4 regions of the Paenibacillus ihbetae genome follow, and region 1 is predicted to be linked to each of the others. Evidence: riboswitches for the same ligand, from Rfam matches in the RefSeq annotation. Region 1 holds a riboswitch; each other region holds the start of a gene.
The links. Region 1 has a riboswitch for thiamine pyrophosphate ahead of BBD41_RS19245 (ECF transporter S component). Riboswitches for the same ligand answer to the same signal wherever they lie in the genome.
Positions count from the first base shown of each region.

Region 2: it holds a riboswitch for thiamine pyrophosphate, as region 1 does, so the genes downstream of both, BBD41_RS24255 (YkoF family thiamine/hydroxymethylpyrimidine-binding protein) here and BBD41_RS19245 (ECF transporter S component) in region 1, are expected to answer to the same signal.
Region 3: it holds a riboswitch for thiamine pyrophosphate, as region 1 does, so the genes downstream of both, tenA (thiaminase II) here and BBD41_RS19245 (ECF transporter S component) in region 1, are expected to answer to the same signal.
Region 4: it holds a riboswitch for thiamine pyrophosphate, as region 1 does, so the genes downstream of both, BBD41_RS11820 (ABC transporter substrate-binding protein) here and BBD41_RS19245 (ECF transporter S component) in region 1, are expected to answer to the same signal.

Region 1 covers NZ_CP016809.1:4,308,490-4,315,955, forward strand. The annotation lists gene pdxR (MocR-like pyridoxine biosynthesis transcription factor PdxR) at 1-779, shown strand, start outside; gene BBD41_RS19230 (helix-turn-helix domain-containing protein) at 800-1,585, shown strand; gene BBD41_RS30485 (hypothetical protein) at 1,722-1,844, shown strand; gene BBD41_RS19235 (SDR family oxidoreductase) at 2,208-3,095, shown strand; gene asd (archaetidylserine decarboxylase) at 3,128-3,973, opposite strand; TPP riboswitch at 4,140-4,252, shown strand; gene BBD41_RS19245 (ECF transporter S component) at 4,352-4,981, shown strand; gene BBD41_RS19250 (ABC transporter ATP-binding protein) at 4,974-6,803, shown strand; gene BBD41_RS19255 (energy-coupling factor transporter transmembrane component T family protein) at 6,800-7,466, shown strand, end outside.
Region 2 covers NZ_CP016809.1:5,385,795-5,393,260, forward strand. The annotation lists gene BBD41_RS24220 (nucleotidyltransferase family protein) at 1-161, shown strand, start outside; gene BBD41_RS24225 (class I SAM-dependent methyltransferase) at 242-949, shown strand; gene BBD41_RS24230 (NUDIX hydrolase) at 952-1,437, shown strand; gene BBD41_RS24235 (methyl-accepting chemotaxis protein) at 1,582-2,832, opposite strand; gene BBD41_RS24240 (class I SAM-dependent methyltransferase) at 3,050-3,772, opposite strand; gene BBD41_RS24245 (nucleotidyltransferase domain-containing protein) at 3,912-4,610, shown strand; gene BBD41_RS24250 (sporulation protein YjcZ) at 4,726-4,824, shown strand; gene BBD41_RS24255 (YkoF family thiamine/hydroxymethylpyrimidine-binding protein) at 4,898-5,503, opposite strand; TPP riboswitch at 5,605-5,708, opposite strand; gene BBD41_RS24260 (nitroreductase family protein) at 5,882-6,484, opposite strand; gene BBD41_RS24265 (ABC transporter permease) at 7,014-7,466, shown strand, end outside.
Region 3 covers NZ_CP016809.1:2,022,953-2,030,418, forward strand. The annotation lists gene thiD (bifunctional hydroxymethylpyrimidine kinase/phosphomethylpyrimidine kinase) at 1-715, opposite strand, end outside; gene thiM (hydroxyethylthiazole kinase) at 712-1,563, opposite strand; gene tenA (thiaminase II) at 1,667-2,359, opposite strand; TPP riboswitch at 2,785-2,888, opposite strand; gene BBD41_RS30235 (IS3 family transposase) at 3,393-4,298, opposite strand; gene BBD41_RS30240 (HTH domain-containing protein) at 4,295-4,726, opposite strand; gene BBD41_RS09195 (ABC transporter substrate-binding protein) at 4,893-5,921, opposite strand; gene BBD41_RS09200 (FecCD family ABC transporter permease) at 6,121-7,104, shown strand; gene BBD41_RS09205 (FecCD family ABC transporter permease) at 7,101-7,466, shown strand, end outside.
Region 4 covers NZ_CP016809.1:2,629,277-2,636,742, reverse strand. The annotation lists gene BBD41_RS11835 (ABC transporter ATP-binding protein) at 1-267, opposite strand, end outside; gene BBD41_RS11830 (ABC transporter permease) at 461-1,216, opposite strand; gene BBD41_RS11825 (thiamine-binding protein) at 1,213-1,506, opposite strand; gene BBD41_RS11820 (ABC transporter substrate-binding protein) at 1,622-2,662, opposite strand; TPP riboswitch at 2,777-2,888, opposite strand; gene BBD41_RS11815 (VOC family protein) at 3,086-3,469, opposite strand; gene BBD41_RS11810 (GGDEF domain-containing protein) at 3,773-5,311, shown strand; gene BBD41_RS11805 (EAL domain-containing protein) at 5,525-6,568, shown strand; gene BBD41_RS11800 (glycoside hydrolase family 65 protein) at 6,831-7,466, opposite strand, start outside.

The DNA.
Region 1 (7,466 bases):
CACCGGTCGATGCTTCAGGACTTGTCCCTGCCGACTGGGAGGCCAGGCTGCTGGTCGTTAGCCCGAGCCGGCAGTACCCGACGGGAGCCGTGCTCCCGCTGGAGAGGCGAAGGGCGCTGCTGAACTGGGCGAGAGCCCGCCAGGCATACATTATCGAGGATGACTACGACAGCGAGCTTCGCTGGGGAGGCAAGCCGATCGAGCCATTGAAAATGCTGGATGACGAGGGGAGGGTGATTTTCGTCGGCTCCTTCTCCAAGACGATGTTCACCGGGCTAAGGATCGGCTATGCGGTGCTCCCCCCAAGTTTTGCGCATGCCGTCATCACGGCCAAGTCACTGTATGATCCGATCTCGCCCGGCGTGCTGGAGCAGCGGGCGCTGGCACGGTTCATCGCCAGCGGCGGATACGGACGGCATCTTCGGCGGATGACCCGGCGTTACGGGGCGAGGTATCGGGCGCTCCGCGAAGCGATGGATGCCCATGCAGGCGGTTTATTCCGGCTCCGGCCCTGCGATGCGGGGCTGCATGTGTATGCCGACTGGCTGCAATCACCCGCCGAGTATCACGCCTTTCGACAGGCTGCGCGCAGCCGCGGCGTGCTGTTTCGCGATGCCACCGTTTACAGCTGCACTCCCGGTCCGCCCGGCGCATGCTTTGGATTTTCCCAATTGGAGCAGGCACGTATCGAAGCAGGCGTGCTCCGCTTGGCATCGGCATGGGCGGACATGCAAAAAAACGGAAAACCGGGTATGATGGAAAGAGAACATTTTTATTAGAGATGAGGGGGAATGACGTGATGCTGAATGCATCGCCGTCTTCTTTTGTCATAATGCCCGCCTTGGCGAAGATCGCCTGCGAGCCGGGCTGGAAGTGGCAGAAACGCGAACGGCCCATGCAGAACTACGATCTGTTTTATGTATGGAGCGGTGAAGGGACGCTGGAACTGAATGATAAGCCTTATACGATCGGCAAGGGGAGCTGCTTCCTGTTCCGTCCGGGCGACCACACCAGCGCAACCCATAATCCGCAGAAGCCGCTCGTTTTAACATACATTCATTTTGACGTAAAGGAACCGGTTACGGACATTCCGGCTCCATACCGTCAGCTAAGCGAGACGATGGATTTCGAATATTTGCTGGCGCGGTATGTCCGGTTGTATCTGGACAAGCCTTACGGGGCGGAAGAAGAGGGCCAGCTTATCCTGAAGCAGCTCATGATTCATCTGCTGCGGTCCGACCTGAATGAGCCTGTCGTAAAAAAAGCCAGCAACCAGCTGATGGAGGCGATCCACGAAATCGCCAACTATGTGCGCCAGCACCCGGGAATTCCCCACCGCGTAGAGGATTTGGCGGCGAGAGCCGGGCTGTCCCCGCGTTATTTCTCGATCAAATTCAAGGAGCTGATCGGCACGCCGGTCCAATCCTACATTATCCAGATGCGGATCGAGCGGGCGCAGCATCTGCTGGTGCACCAGGGAATGAATGTCACGGAAGTGGCCGACGCGCTCGGGTATCGCGACATTTTCTTTTTCAGCCGGCAATTCAAGCAATATACCGGAAAAAGTCCGTCCGAAATCAGGTGATTCCCCCGCGCCCTTTTTGTTGGCGCATGCTCTTGCGGTAGCGGAAAGGGACCGGGGTTTCATCGTAAGCCATTTAGGGTAATCATCGCTTACGGTCTATAGAGAGCAAGGGATTATTGAAGGGGGGTGTAAGGGAATGAGCCCAAGAAGACGGGTGCGCGGGCGGTTTTTCAGTCGCGGCGGCGGCAGCATTTTTCGGAATCGGTTGCGCCGCATGAAGTCGACGATGAACCAAGGGCATCTTGATGTATGGTTTTGATGGAGCCTGAGTATTTTGTCCGGGGATAAGAAGGTGAACCCCGATTTTATATACGATGATCCAAAGCTAGCAGCCCGGCCGGGTGATCTTAAAAGTCTTGTACATACCAGGTTGGCTGGTTGGCGAGTAGCATCATGTGGGAATAATATTATAAGTTAACCGTAAAGGGAGTCCGGCAGGGCTCTCTTTTTACATGGGCCCCTGGCGTGATGCCCCTTGGCTTGTATGCTCAGGATCTAAGTTTCACGATTGAGCTTGGGCCCGACCCCGTGTATGATCAGGTTACGGATATTCGCGAAGCGGTTTATAAGAGGTTTTCGAGTTGCGGCAAGGGATTAGGCCAAGCGGGGGAGTCGCGACTGCATGATTGAGAAAGCTGGGGGGATGGAGTTTATGAAAGCGGCGAATCAAAAGACAGCCCTGGTGACGGGCGCATCCAGCGGCTTCGGACTGCTGATCAGCATCGAGCTGGCGAAATGCGGGTATGATGTCGCAGCGGGGATGCGAAGACCGGAGGCAGCCGGGAAGCTCCTGCAGCAGGCGGCGAAGTTCGACGTGGCCGAACGGATTCGCGTGATCGAGCTTGATATTTGCATCGAAGCGCAGGTATTAGCAGCCGCGCGCTTCGCAGAGGAAGAGCTCGGGCGCTTGGATGTGCTGGTCAATAACGCTGGCATCGCGGTCGGCGGATTCGTAGAGGACGTGCCGCTCAGCGAGTGGAGAAGACAGCTCGAGACCAATGTGCTCGGAACCGTCGCCGTAACGCAAAGCATGCTGCCGCTGATGCGGCGGACCGGTAAATCCAAAATGATTCTGATCAGCAGCATCAGCGGCGTTGTTGGCTTTCCGGGGTACGGCCCGTATGCGGCTTCCAAATTCGCTGTCGAAGGCCTTGGGGAAAGCCTGGCCATGGAATTGATGCCTCTTGGCATCGATGTGGTGCTGGTGCAGCCCGGGGCTTATGGTACGCCGATCTGGGGGAAGAGCTTCGGTGAGTTGAAGGTGAGGGAGGGATCGCCCTACAGCGGGATGCTGAAGCGGGTATTGGCGTACTCCGAACGGACCGCCAAAAAGAGCGGGGATCCGCTCGAGGTTGCAAGGTTGGTGGCTCGAATCGCCGGTATGGACCATCCAAGATTCCGGTACCGGCTTCCCCGCAGCACCCGGCTGACCGGGCGGATCAAGGCATGGCTGCCCGACCGCTTCTTTCAGCGGCTGATCGTCCGGCTGCTGGGAAAAGATGATTCATGACGTTTTCCTTGTCTAAAACGGCAAGGGCGTTCTTATTTTTCCGTACATAACTCCTGCTCCAAGCACACCTCCCGCTTCTTCTTCTTGTCTGCGGGCGGATGGAGGATGCCGAGCAGCTCGCCCATTTTAACCGTCGACCCGAGAGCGAGATCTCCCCGGGGGGTAAAGGTGCCGCTCTCGGTCAACAGCACAACGGTTGAGCCGAATTCGAAGTAGGCCAGCTCGTCCCCGATCTGCCATTTCGTCACGCTCTCGTCGGCATATCGGATGCTGCTTACGTTCAAAGCCCCGACCTTGACCACGGCAACCTCACCGAATTCATGCTTGATGTAGGTAATGAGCCTTTCGTTGCGGCTGAGCACCGACCGGATATGGGTCATGGCAAAATCGTTGACGGGGTACACCTTGCCCTTAAGATGCTCCCGTTCGATCTGTACGCCGGTAACCGGGGAATGGATCCGATGGTAGTCCGTCGGGCTCAAATATAAGACGAACGCGTAACCGTTCACATAATTCTCGAATCTCGGAGACTGTGCAAGCAGCTCTTCAATGGTGTAATCCTGTCCCTTGACGTTCAGGATGGTGCCGGTATCGATGGTGCCCATGGCGGTAATCGTCGCATCAACCGGGCTTACCATCGCATCGGCTGTGGCATCTATGGCGCGCAGGCCGATCTTTAATCGGCGGGAGAAGAATTCATTTAGCGAGCGGTATTCATGCAGCTCCTTCTCCGCTTCATGCGCCGGAATTTGATATATTCGAATAAATGCAGGGATCAGATGACGGCTCAACCGGCTGTGGGAGAACTGCCCCACCAAATGGGACAACCACTTTCGGGAGGAGAGCTCTGTCATCAGACGCAGCAATCGTTTGGCCATGTTTATCTCCTTTTTGTGCAAAGACCTCAGCTATCGATGATGCTCGAAAAGCAATCACTCTGATATTGACATAGAATCGGCTGGAAATCAACAAACGGACTCTGAAGAAAAAAAGACTCTTGCCAAAACAGGGAAGGCTGTGTATTTTAAAGTTAACATAAAACCGAATAGGGAATACGGGTGCTTGAGTGAATCAGGCTGAGATTGCAGCTGCTATCCGCTGTTGACCGTTAATCTGAACTGGGTAATGCCAGCGTAGAGAATATCCGACCCTGCTCATATTAGGGCCTAATTTCCGTCTGCGCGTTTTTCCAGACGGTTTTTTGTTGCGATTTTTCCATTTTCAAAAAATTAGCGATGGAGAGGGGAAGTTGTATGATGGAAACGATGAGGCAAGGAATGATGGGGGCTCAGCCGAGGAAAGGGCTCAGACTGAGCGATATTTTGGTGACGGTGCTTGTATCGCTGGTGCTGGGCGTGGTGTATCACTTTTGGGGCTCGGTATACAACCTGCTGAAGCCGCTCTTTTTCGAAGCGGACGAATTGCTGTACGGCATGTGGTTTGCCGCGGCGACACTGGCCTATCTGCTGATTCGGAAACCCGGCGTGGCCATCATTGCAGAGGTCGCAGCCGCACATGTCGAAGTGCTGTTCGGAAGCGGGTGGGGGCTTACGCTGCTGATGTATGGCTTGATTCAAGGCTTGGGGGCCGAGCTCGTATTTGCCGCAACCCGCTACCGCAGCTCCTCTGCCTTGACGGTGGCTCTGGCCGGGGCCGCTGCTGCCGTCGGCTCGATGCTGCTTGATTTCTTCTACAGCTACACGGACGATCTGCAGACCTGGATGTTTCTGGCGAAGTACGGCATGCGGATCTTCAGCGGCGCCGTCATTGCAGGCCTCTTGATGCTCGTCCTCGCCAAAGCGCTGGAGCGTACCGGCGTAACCTCCCTGCTGCGTCCGGCTTCGCAAAAAGACTATGAGGCGCTGGACGATTCGCGCCATGTCTAAAACGCTAACGGACCTCCCCGGAAATACCGTCGATGCGTCTAATGATCCGCAGGCGGAGCCGGCGGTTTATGTGGAAGGTCTGCGCCTTAAATATCCGGGCGAGGAACGGCTGATGTTCAAAGACCTTTCGTTCTCGGCCGCCCGCGGAGAAAAGGTGCTGCTGCTGGGTCCAAGCGGCTGCGGGAAATCGACGCTTCTTCAGGTGCTGAGCGGGATGATTCCCCGGGCGACGGAGGTGCCGATGAAATGCGAGGCGCAGAAGCTTCCCGCATCCTGGGGATATGTGTTCCAGGATCCCGACACCCAGTTCTGCATGCCATTCGTGGACGAGGAGCTGGCATTCGTCCTGGAAAATCAATGCGTTCCACGGGAGCAGATGGAAGAGCGGATGCAGGCAGCGCTGCATGCGGTCGGATTGGAGCTGGAGTCGCTGCATGTCAAAATCGCGCATTTATCGCAAGGGATGAAGCAGCGTCTTGCACTGGCTTCTGCCCTGCTGCTGGAGCCGGAGGTGCTGTTTCTGGATGAGCCGTCAGCCTTGCTCGATCCCGAGGGCCGCGAGCAAATCTGGACGGCGGTGAAGGCCGTATCCTCAGGGCGAACCTTGATCATCGTGGAGCACCGGATTGAAGAGATGGCTGAATATGCAGACCGGGTCGTGCTTTTTGGCCCGGATGGGGCGATTCTGGGTGAAGGCACGCCGGCCGATGTATTCGCCCGCTATTCGCGGGAGCTGAAGGAATTCGGCATCTGGTATCCCGGCGTATGGGACGATTATGCGCAGTCCCCATCCGGCAGGGAAATATTTGCACCGCTCGAGGCATCCTCCGGTGCATCCTCCGGCGCATCATCCAGCGCATCCTCCGGCGGATCCCGCCAGGATGATTCCTTCGCCGGGGATTTGGGAACAGCTGCTCAGATACAGAACCGGGAACGGCTCTATTCCGGTGAGGAGTCCGGACGGCTTAACGTGGCGGACTTTACGTCGGCGGAACAGAGCAAGCCTGCCGTTCAGCTGGCTGAATTTTCAGGCAAGCGTTGGGACAAAGCCGTTATTACCGTCCAGGGGGCGGAGGTGTATCCGGGCGATTTTATTGCGATTGTCGGGCCGAACGGGGCGGGGAAGAGCTCGCTGCTTCTCAGTCTGATGGGGCTGCTGAATGCGGAAGGTAGGTACCTCCTCGGCGGGGAGGAGGTACCGCTAGGGAAAGGAAGACGAAACCGCAAACAAAAGGAGCGGATGCTCCGCCGAATCGGATTCGTATTTCAGAATCCCGAGCTGCAATTCGTGACGGAGCGGGTGTCGGATGAGGTGGCGTACTCCTTGCTGGTGGACGGCATGTCCTCGGATGAGGCGGCTGAGCAGGCCAGCCGGACGCTAGAGCGATTCGGACTAGACGGCAAGGAGAGCCGGCATCCGTACCAGCTCTCCACGGGCCAGAAGCGCCGCCTCAGCGTGGCCACAGCCATGGCCCGACAGCCGGCGGTGCTGCTGCTGGATGAGCCTACGTTTGGCCAGGATGCGCGGAACACGTTTGCGATTCTGGAGATGTGCGAACGGCTGCGCCGGGCCGGGACGGCGATCATGATGGTCACCCACGAGATGCGAATCGCCGAGCAGGCGGCCACCCATATTTGGGAGATTCGTCAAGGGCAGCTGGTCTCCTGCATGGCATCGCCAAGGCTGGCGGCAAGGAGAGCGCCTGGCTTCCAGGAGAACGGTTATCCGCCGATGTGGTCAGAGGGCGAAGCCAAGGAGTATGCTGCCCGTGAGGAGAACAAGGAATCTTCCGGCAAGCCGTACGCGGAGGTGAGGTCATGAATCTATGGAATCCGGTCCGCATCACGTGCCTGCACCGGGCAAATCCGGTCGTGAAGCTGCTTCTCGTCTGCTGCCTGTTCCTGATGACGGTGCTGACGCACGACATTGATTTCGTGGCGTATCAGGCGCTGATCTTTATGATCTGCCTCCTGGCGCTGTCAGGTGTGCGCACATGGAAGATGCTGCTGTTCTTCATTCCATTTCTGCTCGCCTTCATCTCTTCCTCATCATCCATGATGCTGTTCGGGAAGGGAGAGACGATCTGGTGGGAATGGGGGCTGTTCAAGGTATCGGAGGAAAGCTTCTATCGTGGATTGCACCTCGGGTTTAAAGGAATCGCCTTCGCCTGCGAAGGGCTTCTGCTCGTGACGACGACGTCGTCGGTCGATTTGTTCTACAGCCTGATGCAAAAGCTGAAGCTTGCTCCCAAGTACGCCTACAGCTTTATGGCTTCCATCCGGCTTCTGCCGATGGTGTGGGAGGAATATGTGATCCGCCGGCAAGCGCTGAAGGTGCGGGGAGTGGTCCCGATCCGCGGCGTCCGCGGGGCGGTGAACCGGGCAGGGATGTACGTGGTGCCGCTTCTTGCACAGAGCATCCGCCGGGCGCACCGGGTTGCGGCGGCGATGGAAGCCAAGCGATTTGACGGTGAGCGGGGACGGC
Region 2 (7,466 bases), 1.1 Mb from region 1:
CTGGAGGAATCGAGCTGGTCTGCCCGTACGGGCTTGAGGATCTGTTCGCTATTCGCGTGAGGCGCAGCCCCGCATTCTTAAAGCGTGAGTATTACCTGGAACGGGTACAAAGAAAGCAGTGGGCGGGCCAGTGGCCGCTGCTGACGATTATTGAGGATTAGCCGCATGGAGTTTATCCTCATCCGGTGGCATATGCGGATATCGCCATGCTGCTGCAAAACAGAGAAGGGGAGAGAGCGACATGGGAGATTTTCAGCAAGCACGCGAGAAGGAAAGAGCTTATCACGAACAGTTTTACGATCAAACCGTATTGTTCGAGCCCGGGAGCTGGCTGGCGCGGCCAGTGGCTGCGGTCATGGAACATCTGGAGCTGCTGAGGGTCCAGAACATGCGGATCCTGGATTTAGGCTGCGGCGTCGGCCGGAACAGCATTCCGATGGCTCAGCGGATCCGCGACATGAACGGGACGGTCGTCTGTGTGGACCTGCTGGAGTCGGCAATCGCGAAGCTGCGGCAGTATGCCGAGCAGCATGGCGTTGCGTCCCATATCGAGACGCATGTGGCGGATGCCCAGTATTTTCGAGTCACGCCGGGCATGTATCATTATATTGTGGCTTGCTCCTGCCTTGAGCACCTCAGCTCGGAGGAAGCGTTCGTTGCCAAGCTCGAAGAGATGCAGGAAGGCACGGCTCCCCTTGGTATCCACTGCATCATGATCAACACGAATGTGAAGGAGATCGATGTGGAGACGGGCAAGGAGCGGGACGGCTTGATCGAGCTGAATCTTCCAACGGAACGCGCCTTCTCGATCCTGCATCGTTTGTATGCCGATTGGGAGATCCTGTGTGAGCGGCAGGTCCATCAGGAAATTCCCGAGGTCCACGACGGCAGGGATATGATGTTTTGCGGCGAATGGATTACCTTCACTGCACGAAAAGGAGCGCGGTAAGCTTGGAGAAATATACCCATCTCGGCATTTATGGCGTATTAATTCGCAATCAGCGCCTATTGCTGGTTCAGAAAGCCCGGGGTCCCCATCGGGGAAAATGGGATCTGCCCGGCGGCTCGGTCGAGTTCGGAGAAGAGCCCGAGCGAACGCTGCAGCGTGAATTTCTGGAGGAGACAGGCCTGTCGTCAATCCAGGGAACGATTCGGACGGCCGTCTCCTACACGTTGATCTATCAATATGATGAGAGCAGGCTGGAGGAGCTTCATCATATCGGGATCATATATGATGTGGAGCTGACGGAAGAGCCGGCGGGCTTGAAAGCGGAAGCGGACGGCGAGGATTCGTTAGGCGCGGCATGGATTCCGCTGGAGCGGCTGAGCGCGCTGCCGCTGACGCCGTTTGCTGAAATGATGGCAGAACAGATCATGGATGAGGACGATAAGCGGACCACGAAGAATGATCTCGAGCCGCACATGAGCGAGGAATAATTGAATTGGATTCCACAGTATTTTGTGAAACGTAAATACGGCTTCCGCGATCCCGGATTCATCCTGGCAGGTCTTCGAGGAATGCAAAAAGCAGGCCCAATCGGCTCCATTCCGACTCAGGCCTGCTTTTTGTATGTATAACATTTAGAATTTGAAAATATTGATCGTCTTCTGCAGCTGGAAGACCGCGTTGTTCATTGCTTCCGCTTCCTCGGCCATCTTCTTGATCGAGGTAATCCCCTCGTTCATGGAGGCGGATACCTGCTCCGTGCCCGCCGCGGACTGCTGGGTAATGGCCGAAATGTTCTGAATGGCGGCCGATATGCTCTGCGCGCTCTCCAGCATGGACTCGCTTTCCTTGGAGAAGGCGGCAATCTGCTCGGTGATGTACTGCACGCTGCTTACGATCTGCATGAAGACTTCCTCGGCTTCCCGGATCAGCTCCGTCTGTTGGCGCACGACATCCTCATTGATCTTAATGTTCTGGGTTGCATGCTTGATGTCCGCCTCAATGCTGCGAACCAGATTGAATACTTCACGCGTGGAAGAGGTCGATTCCTCTGCGAGCTTTCGAACCTCCTGGGCTACAACGGCAAAGCCTGCACCGTGCTCGCCGGCACGGGCCGCCTCGATTGAAGCGTTTAATGACAGCAGATTCGTCTGATCGGCCAGCTCGGAGATCGTTTCGGTAATTTTCGTAATGCCTTTGGCGTTTCGCGCAAGCGCATCAATGGATTCGGATACTTTGGCCGTAGCCTCGATATTTCGCTGCATGCCGCTCGACTGCCGGGATACCGATTCTCTTCCTTGCTCCACCAGCTGCAGAGTTGCCATCGACCGGGAGTTCATTTCATGGGTAGAGTGGGTGTAATTGCCGACCTTCTCCTCGATTTCCTTGATGGAGTCGGTCATTGCGGCTACGTCCTCCGAGATTTCGCCGGCTCCGACGGCCAGCTCTCCTGCAGAAAGCGACACCTGGTTCATGACCTGGATCAGCTCCTGATTTTTGGTTGATATATTCCGGCTTGAAGTCATGACGCTGCGGGTAATGTCGGAGGTTTCCTGAAGGATTTTGCGGAGCTTGTCCACCATGCTGTTGAAGGTTCTGCTGAGATCATTCATTCCTCCCATCTCTTCTACCTGGAAGGTAAAGTCCCCTTTGGCAATTTTGGCGGAGACGCTGGAGATTTCGGAGAACGTGCTCGTAAGCGCTCTCTCAATAACTCGGGAAAGAGGATACGTGAGTCCGATTAGCACCGCAACAAGCACGATACCAATAACCGCCTTACCCAGAATGATAAAGGCAATCAGCATTGGCAGCGCGAACAAGGCGGCAATGAGATAACAGGCTGCTGTGATTTTTTGAGCGATCGGGAGTCTGTTGAACCATGCCATACGAATGAATCCTCCTCAAGCGACATAGGATATTTTTACCATGATTATAGCATTATGCGACAAAAGTAGATATAAGGAATTACAAAATTTTCAATCAGATGAGTCTAAAGACCTGACGCTGGAGAAGACCAGAAAGCCCCGGACCTCTAATCATCCTCATAAAAAGAATAGAGCGGATTTCCACGCGGATGCGCAAAAAAACCGCCCCATCGATTATCTATTTCTCCGCCCGGAACAATGCGGAGGCCAAATACTCGGTGTTGTCGAGAATCATGCGGTCATGCTTGAAGACCGTCTCCCAGAGCGCGAGATCGAGCAAGATCCCTTTATCCCGCTGCTCATAGGCGTCCAGGTGGCGCGTCTGCTCCTCCTTCAGCTGTTCGTTGAAATGATTGTACTCCAAAACCTCGGCCAGCCTGAAGCCACTGCCCAGCAGCGCATCGCGCCATTTCTCCCGGTCCATGAGGCAGGGGATGCCGAAGAAGGCAAGCAGCTCGCCAAGCTGCGGCTCAGGCATGCTCTTGTCGAGAATCAGCTCCCTGTCCAATAAAATGCCGCCGGCATCCAGTACGCGGTAATATTCCGGGATGGAACGCGACGCGTCGGTGAAGACGGTGACCGACTCGGCCAGGATGACATCGAATTGATGGTCCGGAAAAGGCAGCGAGCATACGTCAGCCTGAAGAAATTCCACGTCCGCCCCCATAGCCTCCGCCCTGGCTTTCGCTTTGGTTATCATATGTTCATTCAGGTCAATGGCCGTCACCTGGTAGCCCAGGCCGGATAGATGGCAGGCCGTTCGGCCGGTGCCGCAGCCAACCTCCAGAATTCGGCTGCTCGGCCGGATGGGGTACGATTTCAGCATTCGCAGTGTTGCTTCGAATCCGCCGGGGTGGGCGCTGCCCATCCCTAATTTGGACAGCATATTAATGTAATTCATCGGATTGATCCCTACTTTCGTCGTCTGCATAAGGATATTTGTTTATTTACCATATGATTGAGGTACGTTTGGGGTTTTCGCTGAATTTACTATTTTGAGCCCTTTTTTTGAAGATATGAGCGGTTTGGGGGAAAGACGCATGAAGATGGAGCCGATTCAGGCCGCCATGAAGGTCGTGTCGGAACAATATCCGGATTGTCTGCTGGCTGTACTGGGGGGCAGTGCTTCCAGAGGAGAACACAACGAGCATTCCGACCTTGACGTGATCATTGTAGAGAGAGAAGGCGAAGGGCTGAGAAGAAGGACGATCGAAGCTGCCGGCTGGATCGTAGAGCTGTTTATCGTATCAAGCTCAGGCTATCGCGAGGATTTTGACGCAGGCATCGTTGCGGCGAATCCGACACTGCAGCGGATCATGGCCGAAGGCATCGTCCTTCGCTCGGTACCGGAGGGGGACAACATTCGCGAGGAGGCGCAGGCTGATCTGGCTTACGGCCCGCTGCCGTTAACGATGTCCGATATTGATGCAGCCCGGTACATGATCACCGAGTATATGATGGATCTTGAGCAAGCCAAAGGGGACGGGGAAGCCTGGTTTACCGTTCAAAAAATATCGACTCTGCTCTGCGAGTTTGTCCTGAGGGTGAACCGGCAGTGGACGGGGGAGGGGAAGACGCTGTTCCGGTTAGTGTCGGGGTTCGACCCGCGCTTTGGCGAGCAGCTGGTGCATGCGCTGGAGGCGATGTACCGGAGCCGGCAATCGGAACAGCTTATGAAGCTGTGCGAGCAGGTGCTGCTCCCTTACGGCGGCCCGCTGCTTGCCGGTTATGAAGAATAAGGCAACCAGGTTGGGGCAAGACAAGCGGTACAGCTGCCGTGACCGGCATCCTTTCCGGATCATACCGTAATATGTGATAACATCACGTATTTCAATAAATCCAGGAGGGATCTTCATGAGCGGAACATATGGTGGAGATGTATGGGGCACATCTACGGGTATTATATTGGTTCTCTTTATCCTGCTCGTAATCATCTCGCTTGCTTGGGTTTGATTCATCAAGGATACGCGGTGGATAGCGCAAGGACCCGGCATTTTGCCGGGTCCTTGCCTGCTTAAGCTGCATATTATACGCTTCTATGCTTTGGTGATGGGCTGTGCGCAGACACGACAGCGGTCATCACCAGGTGGCTGGAGTCCGTTTGTATGGCATGACTGAACGCATCCTCCAGGGATTCGAATACGCGCGAGAGCGTTCCGTCAAGACGGCTTGCGTAATGGACGCTGCCCCCGAAGGTTCCTTTTTCCTTGGCACGCTGCACTTCGCCGTAAATGATATCCATGTATTGCTCGGTCCCGAGCGGGTATAAGGCGAACTGGCAGGCGCTTTCGATATCCGCATGCGGTCCAAGCTCGCTGTTTAACACCCGGGAATCCTCGGACATATAGACATCCGCATCCGTATCGCCGGGGCAGCCGATCGAGTAGGTTCCGTTAAAAACCGTATGTACGCCGGAAGCTGCCGCATGGGCGAATATCGCCCGGGTCACGTCAAAAACATGCTCCGCACGGCCCCGGACGCAAGTGCTGACATCATCGGTGTGAATCCATACCTTATCCGTTTGCACAGACTTTAGTGCTCCCATAATCACTTCGACGAAGCGGTCCGTCATCGGAAATACCGAGAACCGGCAGCCAACAATCCGGCTGGTTCCGCATACTAGCTCATTCATTGTCGTTTCCTCCCGCAGCATAAATTTAAGAACGTTAAATAGAACGCAAAAAAACCGCACCCCGTTGGAAAGTGCGGCAATGTCTACGCGAAAAATACATAAACATAAACGCTACACTTCCCCACGCTAGCATGACCTAGATCGGGTAGTAAGGGTTAACGGCGGTTCCGCCGTTTCTCAGCACAAGGCACCCCTAGTACAGCAACACAAGATATGAAGTTTTACTTTGATGCCGGCCGGTACAAGCTTCGAAAGAGGGCGGCTTCTTTACCTGGTAATTGTAACGTCTTGGGATCGAAAAAACAATGGACCGCAGCAAAAAGCCGCCACGGGGAGCTTGTGCAAAGCTTCCTGATGGCGCTTTTGATCTTGTCTCGCTTAGTTGTAAACTTTCACGCGATCTTCAAGCGGAGCAAATTCCTTGTCCCCTGGCTCAGCGACCGGCTTGCCGAACGGCATTTGCGCAATCAGCTTCCAGTTTTCTGGGATGTTCCATTCCGCTTTTACTTTTTCGTCGATCAGCGGGTTGTAGTGCTGCAGGGAAGCACCCAGTCCTTCGGCTTCCAGCATTGTCCACACAACGAGCTGAAGCATGCCGTTCGACTGATTAGCCCATACCGGGAAGTTGTCGGCATAGAGCGCAAAGTTTTGCTGAAGCCCTGCGATGACGTCATTGTCCTCGAAGAACAGCACGGTGCCATAGCCTGCACGGAAAGAGGCCATTTTCTCAGCAGTGGATTTGAATGCTTGCTCGTCGCCCACCACTTCCTTCAGAATGCCTTCCGTAATATTCCACAGCTTGTCATGCTGCTCACCAAGCAGAACGACCGCGCGTGCGCTTTGGGAGTTGAAGGAAGAAGGCGTGTATTTAACGGCATCTTTCACGATTTCTTGGATACGCTCATCGGAGATGACGGAATCCTTGCTGATCGCATAGTAGGAACGGCGATTTTTAAGTGCGGTAAGGAAGTCTTTAGACATGTTGATAAACCCTCCTGAGTCATGGTTTGGATTGCATACGCCTGATAAAAAGATGTCCTATCATTCAAGCAAATATGCATCACGGTAATCGCTAATAAAAGTTGAATTATTATTCCTTAACAACTTACTTATCGTAAGAAATAATACTTCCGTTAGTATGTTATTATATCTCATTGGTCATTGTCAACCCCGTAATCGAGAATTTATTGATGTAATACCCCGTAATCAGGAGCTGTAACAGGCAGCTGAAATTTTCTTTCCTATAATAAGGCGTAAAGAGGGAGAACAAAGGAAGGATGAAGGACAACAACGGCTATTCCAGCCAAGCTTCATATTATGAACAAATGATGAACAAATCATGCAAAGATGAAAAATTTAATTGAGTTTGATTCTCAATTATACTTGTCGGTTGAGAATGAGGATGATATAATGCTTATCAGAACGTAATTGATAATCAATCTCAATGAGAATGATGACTGAATTACGAGCTGCCGGATTAATCAGAGACATATGCATAGAAGGAAGAGCCATGAAGATCATTTACTTAGCCGCAGCCGTTGTGGCGCTTTCCATCGTCTCCTTATTTATCGGAGTCAAAGATATTTCGCCGCTGGACTTATTCTCCATGACGGAACAACAACAGCATATTATGCTCGTCAGCCGCTTGCCGCGTCTGGTCAGTTTAATTCTGGCTGGAGTCAGCATGAGTATCTGCGGATTGATCATGCAGCAGCTTAGCCGCAACAAGTTCGTATCGCCGACAACGGCGGGAACGATGGATTCCGCAAGACTGGGGATTCTCGTAGCGATGCTCGTATTCACGACAAGCGGACCGCTTGTGAAAATGCTGGTAGCTTTTGTATTCGCTCTTGCCGGCACGTTTATCTTCATGAAGATCCTGGACCGGATCAAGTTCAAGGATGCGATCTTTATTCCGCTCGTCGGACTCATGTTCGGGAACATTGTAAGCTCGATCGCTACG
Region 3 (7,466 bases), 2.3 Mb from region 1:
TCGCATCGAAGGCGCTCAGGCCCTGGGCCAGACCTGCCGTAATGGCTGCCGAGAACGTGCAGCCGGTCCCATGTGTATGAACGGTATTCACGCGCTTGGCGCTGAGTTCCGTAAAGCCGGTGCCGTCATATACCAGATCCACCACCTGATCTCCATCCTCCTCGAAGCTGCCATGACCGCCCTTGATGATGACGATCCGCGGACCGAGCCCGCCGATGCGGCGAGCCGCTTCCCGGCAGTCATGCCTCGTGCGGATCCCCATTCCGGCCAGCACCTCCGCCTCCGGAATATTAGGCGTCACCACCATCGCCAAGGGAAGCAGCTCCCGCTTTAGTGCGTCAACGGCTTCAGTACGCAGCAGCTCGGCACCACCCTTGGCGATCATTACGGGATCGACAACGACTCTCTCCCAGCCAAACACCCGGATCCGGTCAGCGACCAGGCGGATGATCTCGGCGTTAAATAGCATGCCCGTCTTTAAAGCGTCCACGCCGATATCGCCGCCCACCGCCTCGATCTGCTCCGTCGCCGCTTCTGGCGGCAGCGGGTAGACGCCATGGACGCCAAGCGTGTTCTGCACCGTTACCGCAGTCAATGCCGACATGCCGTACACGCCAAGCTCCTGGAACGTCTTCAGGTCCGCCTGAATGCCGGCGCCGCCCCCGCTGTCGGAACCGGCAATCGTCAGCGCTCTCGGAATCCGTGCGTCTGTCATCGGGATACGCTCCCTTCCGCCAGGATATCCGCTTCGCAGACCGATGCGTACCCTTCGAGCGAACCGGAGTGGAGCTTTGCAAGCTCATCCAGGAAGACGATCTGGAAGCTGCCCGGCCCGAGTCCGGCCGTTTGCTCAGCCGCGCGGGCGGCTGCTGCCCCATAGAAGGCAAGGCCAGCCGTTCCCGCGAGCAGCAAATCCGGCTCTACAGCGGCGAAAGCCCCAAGCACGGAAGTGAGCAGGCAGCCCGCCCCGGTTACTTTCGTCAGCATCACATGCCCGCCGCGAATGATTCGCGCCGAAACACCATCGCTGATCACGTCCTCCTCTCCCGTAATGGCCACCACCGTATTTAGCCGCTGTGCAGCCCGCAGCGCCAGCTCTAAGTTCCCGCCGGACGCAGAGTCGTCCGCATCGACCCCCTTGATCACCCGGACTTCGCCGATCAGATTGGCAACCTCGGCCGCATTGCCCCGCACCAGGGAAACCTTCACTTCACGCAGGATCCGCAGGGCCGAATCGGTCCGAAACGGCGTGGCCCCCGCTCCTACCGGATCGAGGAGAACCGGGACGCCATGCGTATTGGCGGATTGCCCGGCAATGATCATCGCATCCACTTGTTCGCGGGACAGCGTGCCGATGTTGAGCACGAGCGCTCCGGCAATTTGGGCCATATCCGCCACCTCGTCGGGGGAATATGCCATTACCGGCGACGCGCCCAGCGCATACAGGCCGTTGGCCGTAAAGTTCGTAACCACCACATTGGTCATGTTATGGACAAGGGGCTTCTGCTGCTGCACCTTCGTTAAAAGCTCCGCAAGCCCCGAATCCCATGTATTTCCGCTCATTGCCATCATCCTTTCCTTTTCTTGGCTTCGTATATGACCTATAAATTCGCATGAATCCCATCTCAACACGTACACTGATTCATCCAGAGCAGATGACATTTCGTTATCCGGCATCCACCAGCGACTGGAACGGCACCGGCCATTCCTCCTGCTTGTAAGCCATGTCCCAGAACATATACTCCAGCTGGCAGCTCAGCATGAAATGCTCGCGCATCCGCTCCCGCTCCTTTATCGTCGCTCCTTCCGCCCATGCATCCACACGGCTGAGGAACTTCCCTGCCGCATCCTCACCGCGATCCCCGTAAAAATGAATCCATTCATAGAACGGATGGGTGCGATCCGGCGTAACTTCGTCCAGCAATCTGCGGCCGATCTCATAATACGTCCACGGACAAGGAAGCAGGACCGCCATAATTTCGCCGAGGGTTCCCTCATGCGCAACGGTCAGCATGTGACGGATATAATGGTGCGCAGACGGAGCAAGAGGGTAGCCCTGGAGATGCTCATAGTTCACTCCCGCGACCGAGCAGAAATTTTGATGCGGATGCACCTCGCTGTTGAGGATAAACGCAATCTGTTCGTTGAACGCCGCCATGTCCTCCCGGCTCGTGCTCTTGGATATGGCGATGCCATAGATGCGAATGTAGGCATTCAAATACTCGAAGTCCTGCTTCACATAGTGAATCAGCTGTTCGCTGCCCAGCTTCCCGGCGGCAATTCCCCGCACGAAGGGATGGTTTACGATCGCCTCGAAAATTCCGTCCGCCTGCTGGCGAAGCTCTTGGGTAAACGTCATTGTTATCCCCACCTCCATCTTGAAATGAAGAGCAGGAAGTCCTCCTAGCGACCCGGCAATCCCGGTAATCCGAGCAATCCTGACAATGGCAGCCAAGCATCCGTTGCATGTCCCGTAAACCAACCTACGCACACCGTGCATCCTTTTCATATCAGCAACGGTTCCATCCGGGAAACTTTGCAGATCCGGCAGCCGTTGTACCCGGCTACATGTGTATATCCGGCAACCCTTTATGTACACGGCTAGATTTGCATACCCGGTAACTCTTGCATGCTGCGAGCTCGTACCGTGCGTTAACGTGCTGCGCGACGAAAATGCAGGAAATTACGTTTTTCGGGGCATGACAAACAAAGCCGCCCCGAAAAACGGAGCGGCTTCAGCAATAGTCCTCTTGCCCGGCAGGAGCAGGCGCAAAAAGGACTCTATCCGTGAAGGCTCCACTTTCCTACGCTAGTACGAACTAGATCAGGTTCAAAGGGTCCAAGATACGCTCTTGTCTCAGCCGCTGACGGCTCCCCTAGTGGACTTCCTATTCTATTGACTATTACTGTACATAGGTTTGGCGGTGGTGTCAAACGTTTCCGTGTTTGCTTAATACTCGTCATTACCGGGAATTGGCCATCAATCGGGCGCAAGCAATAATGCGATTCAGCTGACGCTGAGCATTACGTCTTATGCAGTCGCGGAAGTAAACCATGCATTTCGTCAATTTCAGGACCAAATTGAAATCTCCAGGCAACGATTCGGCGCCATATACCGGCAAGGCCAGATTCTAGTGTATGTAACCAAAGCTGGAAGCTCAATGGAGGCAGCATATAGTTTGGACAACAATGGCAGCATGCTCAAAAGGATTCACAAGTGATTAACGAAAAACGAATTGCGTGGAAGAAAACTTGAAATTGTCTTCACAAAAGAACTTCGAATTGCAGCTTTCAATTGATAAACTCAATAAAACTGGACAAGAAAACAGCCTGTTGAGCTGACTTGAACTGTGACCCGATTTGTGGACAGTTTGAAATAAACCGCCTAGAGCTTAGCTAGCAAGCAGATGACCTCTGAATTCATCGGGGGTCATCTTTTTTAATGTCCACTGGTATCGTTCTGAGTTGTAGTAGCTTATGTACTCCTTCACTCGCACCCTCACTTCATCAATAGTTTGGCAATCGCTAAAATCAACGTCGTCTTTCAAGTGACCGAAGAATGATTCCATCGGGGCGTTGTCCCAGCAATTGCCTTTGCGCGACATCGACTGCTTAAATCCTGCCTTAGCAATGAGAAGACGGGTTTTAGGATGCGTGTAGTGCATCCCTTGGTCGGAGTGCAGAATCGCTTCTGGATGAATGTTTCCATCTAATCGCTCTAAAAGACGCTGTAGCGTCCGCTCGACAATTGGAAGCTCGAGTGTTGCTGCCACGCTGTCGGCAAGGATCTGCCTGGTCGCCCCGTCCTTCACGCAGGAAAGGTATGCCCAGTGTCCGCTTCCATAGCGCAAATAAGTGATGTCAGTGAGAAACACTTTCTCAGGTTCGCCTTGGTTAAACTTTCGCTCCAGCAGGTTCGGACACGTCTTGTGCTCTTGAGTTGCCTTAGCCATCTTGCGGTAGGGGTTCGCCTGACGGATTACGGCCACCAAGCCTGCCTTTTTCATAAGCCGGCGAATCTTCTTGTGGTTCATGACAACGCCGCTTATCTGTTCCAGCCGCATCTTAATCACAAGCGCACCTGCTTTGCCACGGAGCGCGTCAAAGTGCTGCTTGATGAGAAGGATGTCCTGCTCGTCGGCGGCAGCACGAAGTTGACGATCTTCTTCCGTCCCCAGCCACCTGTAATAGCCGCTTGGACTTACTTCCACGAGCTCGCATAGATAGCGTGTCATTCGTTTCAGGCCATATGCCCGAATGGTGCGATTTATGATCTCATAGCGCTCGGAGGGCGTCAGCGTTTCTTCTTCTGCCGATCGAGCGCTTCGAGCTTTTTTAGCATGTCCACTTGAGCTTCAAGCAGTTTGATCTGGGCCTTAGCCCGTTTCAATTCTTCTTCGGCTGACAACTGACCAGCTGGCTTGCGCCCTGTACTGCCCTTACCGCGCCGCTCTGTAGCCAAACCTTCCTCACCGTACAGTTCGAAGGTTTCACGCCACCGTTTTAAGCTGTCCTTGGGCTTCTTATGACCAATAACGTCCAGGTCGAAGCCGGCACGAATAAAGATTTCTGAAGGTGTCTGCCCCTGCTTGTAGGCTTTCAGCGCCTCCAGCTTGAATGCAGGTGTGTATGTAATGGCCGCCTCGGTCACATGGTGTACGTTTGGATTCTCCTCCAGCTTCCTCATTTGCTCCTCGGTAAAGAGCACCCGTTTCAACTTCCCCATTCTCGTATCACTCCTCGTCACATACCTTGATTAAAACACAAATGACCCACAAGAAGTCACTTTTTTCAAAGTGTCCATCTTATGGGTCACAGTTCAACTCAACAGGCTGCTTTTATTGGTATCCCATCATCATACTCTCTATTTGAAATGGGGTCAGGATACGGTTTTATTTCTCCAGGCCGTAAAATTCATACAGCTGGTCAATCATCAGATTTGCCGCCAGAATCCCGCCGGCCGTGTTCCAAATGGCGTCATCGACCTTATGGGCTTGACCGTTCTTAACGACGTTCAGGTTTTTCCACAACGGATCGTTGACCCATTCCTGCTCGGTCTGGTTGGCGCCGCCGTCGCCGGTTTCGTACGTGAAGTAGAACAGTCTGTCGGCATCCACCTCAGGAAGCCGCTCCTTCGTGATCTCGTCCACGAAATTGTCCTTCGCGTTCTTCGTCATCTCGTTACGTGCGATGCCGATCTGATCGAAAATAACCCCCGAGAAGGTGTTCGTATGGTAAACGCGCGTCTTGCCGGCCATGAAACGCACCACAGAGACGGTCTCATCCAGCTTGCTTCCGGCTTTCTCCTTGAAATCCTGAATACGCTGGTCGTACGCTGAGAGAAGCTCTTCCCCTTCGCTTACCTTGTTCACTGCCTGTGCGTAGAGCTTGAAGTTGTTCTGCCATTCTCCGCGAAGATCCTCCGCAAATACCGTCGGCGCGATCGCTTTCAGCTGCTCATACACTTTCTCCTGACGCATTTTGTTGCCGATGATCAGGTCCGGCTGCAGTCCGGCAATCAGTTCAATGTTAGGCTGGCTCTCCTCGCCGACCACGGTAACGCCTTCCATCTGGTCTTTAATATGCGGATACCATGGGTCGCCTGTCCAGGACTTAACGGCGCCTACCGGCTTCACGCCCAGCGCGAGCAAGGCTTCCGTTCCTTCGTTCGTGAGGACGACCACTTTTTGCGGCGCGCCCTTGATCGTCTCGGTTCCCATCGCATGCACTACTTCGTACGAATCGCCGGATGCACCGGAGCCGTTATTCGCAGGAGCCGTTCCGCTTTCTCCGTTCGATGGCTGGCTTGCATTATTCTGCGTTCCATTCGATCCGCAGCCTGCGAGTATGACAACCATAATAAGCGCCAGCAAGCTCCATTTCAGCCCTCGGCCCGGTTTCTTAGCTGTTCCTTGTCCCATTCCTATCGTAATCCCCCTCATATCATTTCCGCTTTATTGAAAATCATTATCACTTACCGATTCAAAACTATAACGGTTTCCAGCAAAAATATCAATATATTTTTTGAGAATGATTATCAAGTTCATTGACAGATCGGCTCCCTTTCACCTAAAATTCATATGAACTTAATAATCCATGAAATTAAGAAAGTGAGTATATATGCGCTTACTCGGACTATTGATATCGCTGCTGGCGCTTGCCGCCGCGATGATGGGCAGCATCGCGTTCGGCGTAACGAACATTCCGCTAACGGAAGTATGGAACTCGTTCGCTCACTATAATGGCGGCAACGAGCATCTCATCATCCTGACCGCAAGGGTTCCCCGGGCCCTCATCGCAGCAGCCGTGGGGGCGAGCCTCGCAGTGGCAGGCGCGTTGATGCAGGTCATCACGCGCAACCCCATTGCATCGCCCAGTACGCTAGGCGTGAATGCCGGTGCAGCCTTCTTCATTATTATGGCCGCAGGCTGGCTCGGGGTTGACGGGCTGCAGGCATTTACCTTGGTGGCCCTGATCGGCGCCGCCGTCAGCGGGGGTATCGTATTCATGCTCGGCAGCATCGGCCGGGACGGCATGACTCCGGTCAAGATTACGCTGGCTGGGGCCTCTATGGCCGCATTCTTCCATTCCTTGACTCAAGGACTGATGCTCTCCGACGGTAAAATGTTCGACCAGGTGCTCATCTGGCTCGTCGGATCGGTTGCCGGGCGGGACTTGAACCAATTGAATGCCGTCTGGCCTTACATGGCGGCAGGCATGCTGATCGCCCTCCTGCTCGGGCGGCATCTGAACGCGCTCTCCATGGGCGATGATATTGCGCAAAGCCTTGGACAGAAGACCGCGCTCATCAAGCTGCTTGCTGCGGCCGCGGTCATTCTGCTGGCCGGCGGATCCGTTGCCGCCGCCGGACCGATTGCCTTCGTGGGCATTATTATTCCGCATATCGTGCGCTATTTTATAGGAAATGACTACAGATGGATCTTGCCCTACAGCGCCGTACTCGGCGCCGTCCTGCTGGTAACGGCCGATCTGGGCTCCAGGTACATCGCGATGCCGAAGGAAGTTCCTGTCGGCGTCATGACGGCAATCATCGGCGTGCCGTTCTTCGTGTACATTGCCAGGAAAGGAAGGCGAACATCATGAGCAAGCACCGCATCCTCCGCGCAGGAAGGGCCGGCATTTCATTCATGCTGGAGCGAAGAACGGTCTGGGTGTCCCTCATCCTGCTTGCCGTTTGCTTCATCGTCATTGTGGTTAGCACGGGCATGGGGAGCCAGCCCATATCGCCGCTGAACGTCATCAAAGCACTGGCGGGTAAAGCCCCTCCGATGGAACAGGTCATCGTGATGAAGCTCCGGCTGCCGCGGGTGATCATTGCCGTGCTGATCGGGGCGGCACTGGCCGTAGCCGGCGCCATCCTGCAGGGCGTGATCCGCAATCCGCTCGCCTCCCCTGACGTGATCGGCATGACGGAAGGCGCATCGCTCGGCGCGGTGCTGTTCATC
Region 4 (7,466 bases), 1.7 Mb from region 1:
CCGTCCCTCCATCAGGATTTGGCCGGCATCTGGCGCAATCAATCCGCCGATGATGTGAAAGAGCGTGCTTTTTCCGCTTCCCGAAGGGCCGATGATGGATACGAATTCCCCGGGAAGCACCTTAAGCGACAGCTCTTCGAGCACATGCACTTCACTGCGCCGCTCGCGGAACACCTTGCGAATCCCCCGGACCTCCAGGGCAGGAGCGGGAGCGGCGGCCGTGCCGCCGGTTGAATGCAAGACGGAATCAGGCGCTTGCTGCGTCATTAGGGCAGCCTCCCTTCTTTTTAAAGATCCCTGATTTCAAACTTATCTGTATCCCCTATCCGAAAGAACCATTCCAAGCATGGGAGCAGCGGTGATGCAACTGGAATTATCCACGAGCTTGCTCCGCCTCCCGGCTTCAATCGTTCAGCTTGACTTATGAAGAGAGAATATGAACATGGCCGAGCCATGCGAATTAATGCTTCCGGTTCCAGCGGATCAGCCGTTTCTCCAATAGGGTGATAACGCCTACCATGAGCAGGCTGAGCAGCACGATAACCAGAATGGCCACGAAGACGCGATCGGTCCGGTAACCGGATTTTTGCAGCATCATATAATAGCCGATGCCCCGGTCAGACCCGATCCATTCCCCGATGACCGCTCCCATGACCGAATACGTGGCCGCGATCCGAATCCCGGAGAAGATGGAGGGCAGCGCGTGCGGGAGCTCCAGCTTCGCGAAGATTTGCCATGGCGTCGCACCCGTCATCTGCATATAATTCATCATCGTGCGGTCGGTCCGTGCCAGCCCGTCGAGGGCCGCTACGGCTACGGGGAAGAAGCAAACGAGCGTAATGACGATGACCTTCGGCAGCATGCCGAACCCGAACCAGATCATGAGGAGCGGGGCCAACGCGATGGTCGGCACGTTCTGGCTTAAGATGAGAAGCGGATACAGGGCTGTTTTGAGAAAAGGGACCCTGTGCAGTGCCAAAGAGAGCAGGAGTCCGATCCCGGTTCCGATGGCAAATCCGATCACGGTTAGCTTCAGGGTAGCCCAGGTGTGCTCCATAAGTCCCGAGGCCCCGGAGATGGCTTCATGCCCGATAGCCGTCGGCGCAGGCAGGATGAATTTTTCGATATCGAACATCCAGACCGCAGCCTGCCACACGATCAAAAAGAAGAGGACCGCCACGACGGGCGGCCATATCGAGCTCCACCAGCTTTTCATGGACGGTATTTCTCCGTAAGCTTGTCCATGCTGATGCCCTGCGGATGATGTGCGATTTTAACTTGGGAGATGATGCTCGGGCTCCCGGCTTTCACCAGCGCTTCATGCATTCGCTCCACGATGCGGAGCAGCTCGGACAGCTCGCCTTCCATCGTCGTTTCCAAAGCATGGACCTCGTATTTGACGCCGGAATCCTGGATTACCTTGATGGCTTCATCCACATAAGGGATGCTGTCGCCGCCGTCCGGCGTACGCGGGATGACTTGAATGCTCAGCAGTGTATTCGCCATGAGTCTCTCGTCCTTTCGTTTATGGTGGATCTCATCTGCACGGCTCTGCACGGCCGCAAAGCTTCACGCAGATGAGATTCGAAGCAGCCCTGTGAAGCCGCGGGGCTTGCTATTCCTATTTATCAGGCAAAAATTCATTCGTAAACGCGCGGTCCGCGTCCAATTCCTTCTCCAGCAGCTTACGCTCAAACATCCAGTCGGCATATCCGGACCAAACCTCGGCCTTCTGCTCGCCCCAGCGCGGCGCGTCATCTTGATAGCGCGGGCTGAGCCACTTCTGGCTTTCCAGCACCAGCTCGGCATCCAGGTCGGGAACAGCCTTCGACAGCAGTGCCGCGGCATCTTCCGGATGTTCTATCGCGTATTGATAGCCTTTGGAGGTTGCGCGCATGAACGCTTTGACAAGCTCCGGGTCATCCGCGATCAGCTTCTCGTTCGTTACGATGACCGGCGTATAATAATCCAGCTGTTCAGAATATTCCTTCACGTAGATCATGTCCAGCGGCTCGCCGCGAAGCTGGGCTTCAATGCCTGTCCAGGCATAATAGATCCAGGCGAAATCAATATCCCGCTTGACCGCCGTAAAATAATCGGCGTCTCCGATGTTCACGATGTTGACCTTGTTAACGTCGGCTCCATCGATTTCCATGATGGATTTCATGACGGCTTCCTCAATCGGAGAGCCCCAGCCCCCGTAGGACTTCCCTTCAAAATCGGCGGCCTTCTGGATGCCCCGATCCTTCGGTGCGGCGAATCCGGACGTATTATGCTGAATGATGGCTGCGATCGAAACCAGCGGCAGGCCCTGCGTCCGGGCCAGCGTTACGCCCTCCTGGTAGCTGATGCCGAACGGTACGTTGCCGGAAGCGACCATCGCATCGGTTCCCCCGGAGCCCGGCTGTACAATTTGTACGTTCAGCCCTTCCTCCTCATAGTATCCGAGCTCCTTGGCCGCATATAATCCGGTGTGGTTCGTGTTCGCCGACCAGTCAAGCATCAATTGAACATCGCGGAGCTTGGCCGGCTGTTCTCCTTCTCCGCCAGCCTCTTGCTTGCCGGGCGCGCTGCCGCCGCTTTGGCCGCTTGCCCCGCAGCCTGAAGCGACCAGAAGCAGGACGCAGGCAAGCAGCAGAGAGAGCCATGTACGTTGTTTCATCGTGTTTCTCCTCTCCTTATATGTCTACTATTTTCCGTATTCACTTCATAACAAAAAACGCCCCGATCGTATCGGAGCGCATGACGGCGTAAGTATATACTGCGGCTAATAAACAGCCGCAATCCTCTGGCTTCCTACGCTGGCATTACCCAGATCAGGTATAAGGGTCAGTATCTGTATGGGATACACTCTCAGCCGGCCGATTCCAGCTCCCCCGGTATTTATGAATTTATGAAGTTACGGGTTGTACTTCCGTTATTATAGACCTACCGGAAGCACCTGTCCAGTACGGGAATGCCCATGCCTGAAGGCGATTTCCAAGCCGATATAGGCCGCCGGGTAATGGTTCTGCCCTGTCCGCGAGAGACCCTGGTGATCCAGGCGGCCCATATCAGCCTCGATATGCAGGCAACCTGAGACCTGTTAGCGCTGGAAAAATTCAATCCATTCGCCTTCCGGACCGTATACGAAGAAATAACGGTATCCGTTCGGCAGCGTGACGATTTCCTCATCCAGATGCGGAACGTCCAGCTTCTTCACCCGTGCATATTCCGCTTCGATGTCGTCCGTGCTGACGGCAAAGTGATGCACCGTTCCCTCCGCGGGAAGGGAGTCGCTGTATCCTTGAATCAGCTCGACCTCCGTTTCATCGCTGCCGTTAAAGCCGAGGAAAGCCAGCTGGATGACCCCGTTCGTGTGCGTCAGACGGTCCTTGAGCTCAAGACCGACCACCTTCGTATAGAAAGCGATCGTTGCTTCCAGATCCCTTACAACTATGCCTACATGGTCCAATCGTCTTTGTCCCATAATACAAGAACCCCTCCCATAAAAATATGCTGAGATATGTAACCAAAGCTACGTTGATATGAAAGAATAATACTACATAAACCCCATGTGTCAAGTGGGAATTGGGTGACTTCCAACCCGGGACCCTTCCGCAAATAACGACCCCGGCGCGGCCTATATGCCTATGAGTATCCAATTGCTGGCGCTTCTTTTCTTTACTTTTCCTCAGGCTAAAAGTATGATTGGATATGGAAACGCTTTAATTCAAAAGACCTATTCATCATGAACGACCAAGCCTACCTTTTGTTTCAGGGAGGGATATGTATGAGCCCGGCTCCATCCGATTCCTTATATATTCGGCTTGCGATTGGATACGCATTGATTCAATGGATATTGGCCTTATGGATGCCGGAGACTTTAATGCTTCACCGCATACTAGCTGTTATGGCGCCTGCAGCCGCATTCGCTTATTTGATCCGGGTGATCGGCAGTCGGTATGAGCAAGGCCATCTTCGCAGGTTTTGGCTTCTGATTGCAGCCGGATTGGCCGGCGATGCCATCGGGCGCATCCTGTATGCGGGTGATGAATGGGCAGGAGGGACGTTTGGCGGCTCGATCCGGCTGGCAGACCTGTTCTGGAGCTTGGAAGCATTCCTGTTCGCCGGCGCTCTGATTTATTTGTTTAGGCAGGTGCAGGGTCCGCTGCGGGGCATTCGGTTTACCCTGGACATCGTCATTGTTGCGGTAACCCTGATCACGGTCGGCTGGGAGTATCTCATCAAGCCGGAGCTGGCGGGCGGAACGGACACCGTCTGGAGGTCTGCCGGGGGAGCGATGCTTTATCCGCTGTGCGGAATCGTACTGATGTTCTTTACGCTGGTGGTGTATTTTAACACCAGGCAGCTGCGCAAGCGGTCGGTTATCTTCCTATGCCTGGGCGGAGGCGCATTCGTGCTGGGAGATGCCCTTCGGATCTTTCTTGACAGCTTCATGAATATGAGAGCAGACCTGTATGTAGATCCCCTGCACAGCCTCTCCGCATTTTTCATCGGCTTTGCGGGAGGACAATCGCCGCCTCGGAAGGGGAGGAGATCCCTATCCGAGAAGAACCCGTGGCCGGCAGGCACCTTGATCGTAAGATACATGCTGCCCTACAGCGTCCTTGGCGGAATGTTTGCCCTGATGGCCCATCGGTTCGGGGGATGGAGCGGTCTGTTTACCGGCTTGACCCTCTGCTTCATTCTCATCTTGATCCGGCAGATCCTGATCCAGGTCGAGAATGACCGCTTGTTCGAAAGGCTGCATGTCAGCCTGCAGAAGAGCGAATCGCTCGCGCACCGCGACGATTTGACAGGCCTGTATAATCGTCGTTATTTTAACGCCAGGCTGTCGGAAGCCTTGAGCGAAGCGGATCGGGCCGGTTTCCGCGTCGGGCTGCTGTATATGGACTTGAACCGGTTTAAACGGGTGAATGACAAGTACGGGCACCGTGCGGGGGATTTGCTGATCCAGAAGGTGGCGCAGCGCCTTCATTCGCTGGAGTCGAGGGGCGTAATCGTATCCCGGCTCGGCGGCGATGAATTTACGGTTATGCTGTATCCGGCCGGAGAGGATCAGGAGCTGATCTGGATGGCGGAGGATATCTGGACGATGCTGAGCGACCCCTATGAGCTGGAAGGAGCCCAAATCTATACCTCGCCGAGCATCGGGATTGCGGTCTATCCCGATCATGCCAAGGATGATCAGGAGCTGATCGGCCGTGCGGATGCGGCGATGTATGCGGCGAAAGAGCGAAAAGCCCGGTGGCATTTTGACGTGGAGCAAACCATGCGGCTTCAGCTTCTTCATAAGAAAGCGGATTAAAGGTGCGATTCCTTGGGCGCAGTCATCGCATTTCAGTTGTTATCGGCAATTATTGTCGATTTTTGCTGGATCATGAGTCGCTTTTAACACGGATATTACGCATAAACAGTAAAATTAGGTCATAAGTTTGATAGAAATCCATAAAATGCAAAGAAATCATATTCTAAATGCCGATAAAGCATAGTGAGAGCTAGCTTGCCAAGGAGGACGAACATGATTTGCGACAATTGCAGCACCTTTGAACCGATTGAGGGCCAAGGAAGAACCGTTCATATGAAGCCTGCTCGGCAAGAGCTTGTGCACTTGCTTGCGCAGAACGGCTACACGGTGCAAGAACACAATGAGAGTTGTGCTGTGAATTATAAGGAACGTTCCGATCTGATCTCCATTATGGAGTGTCTGCAATCCCTTCCGCGAAATCTATGTAATGAGCTGTCCTTCTGCGTTACCGGGGGGGAAGCTCCGAAGACCCGGCATATTTGGACGCCGATGCAGAGGTTTGAGCTGCAGATGGAGCATTATGATATGATGAACGTTATATTACATAAAGAATTTACGAGTTATATGCAGCCGATCGTGGATCCGTCCGAGCAAATTGTTGCCTATGAATTTCTACTGCGTCCGCTTGAGGGCGGAATTCCGTTTAAGCCGCATGAGCTGTTCGAAACGGCCCGCAAGACCGGCTTGCAAGCTTTTCTGGACCAAGCGGCAAGAACGTCTGCGATTGAAACCAGCGCACAATGGCTTCCGAAGGGCGTGAAGCGCTTCGTGAATTTCCTCCCGTCATCGATTTACGACGCCCAGATGTGCTTGCACCATACCTTTCATACGATTGAACGACTTGAGCTTGATCCCGGGGATTTCGTATTCGAGGTGGTGGAAACCGAGAAAGTCGATGATGTGGAGCATCTGCAATCGATCTTCGAGGCTTACCGCAACCACGGAATTTCGGTAGCGATGGATGACGTAGGGGCAGGCTATTCCACATTGGAGCAAATGATCAAGCTGAAACCGGATTATGTCAAGATAGACCGAAGCCTCATCGACGGCTGTGATCGGAATCCAACCCAGCAAAGACAGCTTGTGACCATTACCCATATGGCCCACGAATTCGGAGCGATGGTGCTTGCCGAAGGAATTGAAAGGCGGGAGGAATTCCATTTCTGCCGGGAAATCGGAATCGAGCTGTCGCAAGGATATCTATTCGGGAAGCCGTCCCACCGGCCCCCATGCGGTCCGGAGCCTCAGCTCATTTAACCGAAGCTAACCTGGCGGCTTAACCTGATCATCACGGTTTTACATAGTCTCAGTCTCAGCCTTAGTCAAAACGCATTCTTTCCTAGCGTGCCTGCGGTAAGGCGAACGATCCGTTTATATACAGAAAGACGCTCCGCATATCGATGGCGGAGCGTCTTTCTTTGGTCTGTAATGTGTAATGATGGTTCAGTGGCCGGGTATAGTAAATCCTAGTGCCGTCTTAAGCGCCAGCAAGTCCTACAATCAGTCGGACCTCCAATGATCAAGCTCTCGGCGCTCTTACCTCGCCACGGCCGGCAATGCTGTATTCCTTGCCGCTGACGTTCAGCACGGCAGGCGTGTCAGTCTCGTTAACGATGATCGTTTCCTTATCGTTCACCTGAACCTTCAGGCGGGATCCGCGGAACATCACCTTGAACGAGAAGGAGGCCCAGTGGCCCGGAATGAACGGATTCAGATGAAGAACGCCGTCTCTCACGCGCAGGCCGCCGAAGCCATGCACGACGGACATCCACGTGCCTGCCATGCTGGTCGTATGGCAGCCGTCTTCCGTATCGTTGTTATAGTTGTCGAGATCAAGGCGCGCCGTGCGCAAATACATCTCGTATGCCTTCTCCTGATACCCGAGCTCGCAGGCGAGTATCGCATGCACGCAAGGGGAGAGGGAGGATTCGTGTACGGTGAACGGCTCATAGAAGTCGAAATTGCGGCGCTTGGTCTCCAGATCGTACCGATCGCCCAGGAAGAACAGACCCTGCAGAACATCGGCCTGCTTGATGTAAACCGAACGCAGGATCCGGTCCCAGGACCAGTTCTGATTCAGCGGCAGGTGCGAAGGATCAAGCTCCTTGACCGGAACCAGCTCCTTATCCAGGAATCCGTCCTGCTGCAGGAAAAT